Linked DNA regions of Rhizobium sp. SSA_523. The protein of the gene in region 2 interacts with the protein of the main gene of each other region in a pairwise test. Links are inferred from orthologs where the notes say so. Each region holds a gene or a part of one and is shown on either strand. Other genes may lie near its edges.

Region 1 (3,006 bases), 2.3 Mb from region 2 along the record:
GTGTAGTGCCAAGACGGTGCGGCGGGTTAAAAAAATCGGCCCGTCCGCAACAGGCGGGTGGTTTCGAGACCGGATCGCCAGGGCCGGCCAGGACCAAAGCAGGGACGGACGGCATCGAACAGCACCCATGCCAGGGCCGGCAGGACCGGACATCAGCGTGGCGGATCGCAGAGCAGGGAAGCAGCAGGATGAACTTGAACACACCGAAATACTCGACCTTTACGCATCAAGGCCTCAACCTTGCCTATTTCGATGAGGGAACGGCGTCAGGCGATGCCATTCTGCTCATTCACGGCTTTGCCTCCACGGCGAATGTCAACTGGGTGCATCCCGGCTGGCTGAAGGTGCTGGGCGAGGCGGGCTACCGGGTGATCGCGCTCGACAATCGCGGCCATGGCGCAAGCGACAAGCCAGCCGATGCGGAGGCTTACCGGCCATGGATCATGGCCGAGGATGCCGTCGCCCTGCTCGATCACCTCGATCTGCCGAACGCGCATCTGATGGGCTATTCGATGGGTGCGCGCATCGCCACATTCGCAGCGCTCGCGCATCAGGAGCGTGTCCGCTCCCTCGTGCTGGGCGGCCTGGGGATCGGCATGACGGACGGCGTGGGCGACTGGGATCCGATCGCCGACGCCCTCCTGGCGCCCTCGCTCGACGCCGTGACGCATGAGCGCGGCCGGATGTTTCGCGCCTTTGCCGACCAGACCAGGAGTGATCGCCAGGCGCTTGCCGCCTGCATCCGCGGATCGCGCGATCTCGTAACGCGTGCCGATATGGCGCGCATCACCGTGCCGACCTTGATCGGCGTCGGCACCAGGGACGATATCGCCGGCTCTGCGCAGGAACTGGCAGCCTTGATGCCGAACGCGCAGGCGCTCGACATCCCCAATCGGGATCATATGCTGGCGGTGGGAGACCGGGTGTTCAAGGCTGCCGTGCTCGATTTCCTGGCCGGGCAGACCGCGGCGTGAGGCCGATGCGGATTTTCCGCGCGCATTGGAGTTTGCGCAAGTTTGTTCTATATAATGACGTCTCAGTCAAACGAGGGTTCTGCCATGGCGGCACGCACTGATATACGCGCCTCGGAGCCGGTGGCTTCCGTGGATCCGATCTGGGATACGCTGCGCGAAGAGGCCAAGGCAGGTGCGGAGCGGGATCCGCTGCTTGCGGCCTTCCTGTATTCCACGGTGCTCAACCATCGCTCGCTGGAAGATTGCGTGATCCATAGGATCTGCGAGCGGCTGGACCATCCGGATCTGCAGGCCGTGCTGCTGCGTCAGACCTTCGAGGAAATGCTGCGCGACTGGCCGGAATGGGGGACGATCCTGCGGGTCGACATCCAGGCCTATTACGATCGCGATCCCGCCTGCCTGCGCTTTCTGGAGCCGGTGCTCTACTTCAAGGGCTTTCATGCCATCCAGACACATCGGCTGGCGCATTGGCTGATGAAGCGGGACCGGCGCGATTTCGCCATGTATCTGCAAAGCCGGTCCTCCAGCGTCTTCCAGACCGATATCAATCCGGCGGCGCGCATCGGCCGCGGCGTCTTCCTCGATCATGCGACGGGTTTCGTCGTGGGCGAGACGGCGGTGATCGGCGACAATGTCTCGATCCTGCATGGCGTGACGCTCGGCGGGACCGGCAAGGAAGGCGCCGATCGCCATCCCAAGATCGGCAATGGCGTGTTGATCGGCGCCGGCGCCAAGATCCTCGGCAATATCGAAATCGGCCACTGCTCGCGCGTTGCGGCCGGTTCGGTCGTGTTGAAACCGGTGCCGGCCAAATCCACGGTCGCCGGCGTGCCGGCCAAGGTGGTTGGCGAAGCCGGTTGTTCTGAGCCCTCGCGCCTGATGGACCAGATGCTGCGCTCAGAGGATTGAGGCTTTGCCCTGGTGCGCCATGTTAGGTGTCGAGGGAGCGGAAAAAAGCTGGGCCTTGCGTCCTTTACTTTCGTGACCGACCCGTGCCAAAAGCCACCGCACTGCGAATCCTGACGGAGAAAACATCAGTGAAAGCCGAAGAAATCAAGAAACTGGACGCCTATTTCAAGCGGGTGTTCAATCCCTCGATGAACGTCAAGGCTCGCCCGCGCAAGGATGATTCCGCGGAAGTCTACGCCGGCGACGAGTTCCTGGGCGTCGTCTATGTCGACGACGAGGACGAAGACCGCTCCTACAATTTCTCGATGGCGATCCTCGACGTCGATCTGTGAGCGGCGGCGCATCGCGCAATCCATTCGGATCACATCACCAGAACGGGACCTGCGGGTCCCGTTTGCGTTTCGTCAGTTTTGCTTGCGGCGAATGGGTCTGATGGGCCCTTTGTTACCGATTCTTCACACGCTAAGGGCGATCCGCGCTTGACTTTCGCAGTGCAAAATCTCCTATTTGCAGTGCGAAGCAACCCCTCAGGAGGCGGAGAATGTTCAATTTCGATGAAGCCAACCGGAAGAGCAAGGAAGCGGTGGACGGCATGATGCGCGGTTACTCGGACCTGTTTAAGGGTTTCCAGGCCATCGCGACGGAGACGGGCGAATTCCAGAAGAAGTCGTTCCAGGGCATGATGTCCTACATGGAGCAACTGGCTTCGGCCCGCAGCATCGAGACCGTCTACGAAGTGCAGACGGCCTATGCCAGAACGTCCTACGAGACTTTCGTGGCCGAAGCCATGAAGCTCAGCGACATGTATGCGGATCTGGCAAAGAGCGCCTACAAGCCCGCCGAGGCTTCGCTGCAGAAGCCAGCGACGGCCATCGTTCCGGCCCAGGCAGCGGCCTGATCTCCGGCACAAGGCCGAGAGACAAGCGTCCGACATTTTTCGACCACGGTCCTGAACCGGCGGCACAAGCGGTGCTGCCGGTTCTTTTTTGTGCTTCGCCCCCGGCTGGGGCCTTGTTTTTCCTGTTCCAGGCAAGCCACGCAAGGAATAGTGATTGCGCCCTGCCGCAAGGGGCTTAAAATCCACGTTCAGCGAACTAAATAAAGGCATCTGATGTTCGGTCCG
Region 2 (3,041 bases):
AACCTTTCAGACGCGGAATTCGTGGTCGAACGCGGCATGCGGATCGCACAGCTGGTCTTGGCGCCGGTGGTGCAGGCCCGCATTGCCGAGGCCGAAACCGTGAGCGAAACCGGGCGCGGTGCCGGCGGCTTCGGTTCGACGGGCATCTGACAGCGCCTGACGGCCTTGCACGGCGATTGCCGGCAATTGACGGCGGTTGCTGGGAATTGACGATACTCGGCGAGGCTGAACGAAGATCGAGGGAGGAGACGGCATGACACTGACATCGCTGATTGCCTATGCAGGCGCCCTTTTCATTGCAGCCGCCATACCCGGGCCGGGCATGACGGCTATCGTTGCCCGCGCCCTCGGTTCCGGGTTCCGGCCGACCTTCTTCATGGGTCTTGGCCTCATTCTGGGCGACCTCGTCTACCTGACGGCCGTCATCCTGGGGCTGGCGCTCGTGGCGCAGCAATTCGGCACCATTTTTCTGATCATCAAATATGCCGGGGCGGCTTATCTCTGCTTCATTGCCTGGAAGCTGTGGACCACGGGACTCCTTTCGCAGAGCATCGAAGCGGAACAGGTTCCGAGCGTCTTTCTGTCCTTCCTGTCCGGCCTCCTGGTAACGCTCGGCAACCCGAAGACCATGCTCTTCTACCTTGCCCTGGCGCCCACTCTTCTGCCCATCCGCGAGATCGGCGTCAGCGACTATCTGGTGCTGGTCTGCGTGACATTCGCCGTGCTGATGGCTGTCCTCCTGCCTTACATCCTGCTGGCGGCACGCGCCCGGCTGCTGCTGAAACGCCCGCGGACCTTGCAGATCCTGAACCGCTCGGCAGCCAGCATTCTGGCCGGCACCGCCGCCTATATCGCGGCGCGCTGACGCCTGGGGCAAATGGGAGACGGCAAAGCGACGCCCGGAAGCAGCCGAAACTCGCGTAGTTTTTTCCTGATTCCACGCCTCAGGCGCAATGCTACCCCTCGCCGGTCAGGCAATTACATCCTAATCTAGGTGTGAAACAGCATTTGGGAGAATTCGGACATGTCGGACACCGCCAAGCCAGGCCGCGGCAAGATCTACGGCTCTATCGTCGAGACCATCGGCAACACGCCCATCGTGCGCCTGGACAAGCTGGCGAAGGAAAAAGGCGTGAAGGCCCATCTTCTGGCCAAGCTCGAATTCTTCAACCCGATCTCCTCGGTGAAGGACCGCATCGGCGTGGCGATGATCGAAAGCCTGGAAGCGCAAGGCAAGATCGCGCCCGGCAAGACCACTTTGATCGAGCCGACATCCGGCAATACCGGCATTGCACTGGCTTTCGCCGCTGCCGCGAAGGGCTACAGGCTGATCCTGACCATGCCGGAGACCATGTCTGTGGAGCGGCGCAAGATGCTGGCCCTGCTTGGCGCCGAACTGGTCCTGACCGAGGGGCCCAAGGGCATGAAAGGCGCCATTGCCAAGGCGGAAGAACTGGCGGCCAGCCTGCCGGATTCGGTGATCCCCCAGCAGTTCGAGAACGAAGCCAATCCGGAGATCCACCGCAAGACCACGGCAGAGGAAATCTGGAACGATACCGAGGGAAAGATCGATCTCTTCGTGGCCGGCATCGGCACCGGCGGCACGATCACCGGCGTCGGTCAGGTTTTGAAGGCGCGCAAGCCCGATTTGAAGATCTTCGCCGTCGAACCGGCGGAATCCCCGGTCCTGTCCGGCGGCGAACCCGGACCCCACAAGATCCAGGGGATCGGCGCCGGCTTTGCCCCGAAGATCCTCGACCGATCGATCTATGACGAGGTTGTCACGATTGCCAGCGGCGAGGCTATCGAAACTGCCCGCCACGTGGCGCGGCTCGAGGGCCTGCCGGTCGGCATTTCCTCCGGTGCGGCGCTGGCCGCCGCCATCAAGATCGGCTCCCGCCCCGAAAACGAGGGGAAAAACCTCGTTGTTATCATTCCTTCCTTTGCCGAGCGCTATCTTTCGACGGCGTTGTTTGAGGGGCTGGGCGGGTAAAATAGCGAATAGCGAATAGCGAATAGCGAATCGATAATTTCCATCGGCGGCGTTTCTGCAAAACGATTCAGCCGCCGGGGAACGAACGTCTTCGGATTTTTGGCATTCCCTCTCTGCATCGTCGATGCGCACCGCGTCCTCGAACAGCCTCAGGTCATCATCAGTGCGGGAAAATGCAGGATGCCCTCCGGCAGGGAAGGGCCTCGCCAGAACATGTAGGCCTCCGGCCACGGCTGACGGATCAAGCCGTTCTCGCCCTGACTGTCGTGTATGGTGGGCCCGCCAACGCTTCGTCCGCTTAGTGTATTCTCTTGACGCAGGTTCCGGAAAACCTTGGGACAGTTTTCCGGAACCTCTTTAAAGAGATCGTCCGGCACGAAACCCAACTCGATCCGGCCGCCATACGGGGCTGCCAGCGCCTGCAGCAAGCCGTGATGGCCCATTCCGTCTCGCGAAAGACAGTCGCAGAGCATCACGCCTCTGTCCGTCACCTCGACAAAAGCCAGCCCTCTTTCCTTCGGCAGAACATAAGCGGTCACGTTCGTGTTCATGAGATGCCAGAGAAGGATGGAGGCATCCGGTCGTACCGCGAGGATTCCGCCATGGGCATCTGCTCTGTCGCACCACATCGCGAGCAGGGCACGGTCCTGCAATGTCTCCGGGTCGAATCGGCGCCCGATGGCATTCTTCGTTTCAGGGCCTGGTCGAAGTTGTAGAAACAGCCGATCCGGAATCAGGCGTCGAAACCCGAAACGCGGATAGAAATCGACCACCGAGGGATTGGCGAACAGCAAAACCGGCGTGCCGTGACGATCCGCCTCCGCCAGCACATGTTCCAGCAGCCGGCGCGCCAGTCCGCGCCCGCGATCCTGCGGGCGGGTGGCAACGGCGCCCAGTTGGAAGACGGGCATGGGCTGGCGCCTGCCCAGCCACCCCTCCATCACGGTGACGCCGATGGTGGCACAGATTTTGTCACCTTCCGTTAGGGCAACGACCTCGTAGCGATCGCCCCAACCGCCGACGCGTGCCCAGCGGGGGAAATTCTGGA

Evidence for each region. The genes of interacting proteins can lie anywhere in the genome.
Region 1: the proteins of cysK (region 2) and cysE interact in binary tests that used the Escherichia coli proteins (3 or more experiments, as listed by UniProt). The link is inferred for Rhizobium sp. SSA_523 from one-to-one orthologs.

Annotation. Positions count from the first base shown.
Region 1 is NZ_CP129382.1:816,218-819,223, forward strand. Bases 37-2,970 are described here. They hold cysE (serine O-acetyltransferase), read left to right. Parts: upstream 37-1,058; coding sequence 1,059-1,883; downstream 1,884-2,970. Other genes in these bases: QTJ18_RS12325 (alpha/beta fold hydrolase), read left to right, coding at 189-974; QTJ18_RS12335 (DUF3126 family protein), read left to right, coding at 2,012-2,215; QTJ18_RS12340 (phasin family protein), read left to right, coding at 2,425-2,781.
Region 2 is NZ_CP129382.1:3,164,712-3,167,752, reverse strand. What follows is about bases 40-3,008. They hold cysK (cysteine synthase A), read left to right. Parts: upstream 40-1,024; coding sequence 1,025-1,993; downstream 1,994-3,008. Other genes in these bases: QTJ18_RS23305 (GNAT family N-acetyltransferase), read right to left, coding at 2,143-3,008; QTJ18_RS23315 (LysE family translocator), read left to right, coding at 254-865; dut (dUTP diphosphatase), read left to right, coding at 40-150. In the rest of the region: more of dut, read left to right, coding at 1-39; more of QTJ18_RS23305, read right to left, coding at 3,009-3,041.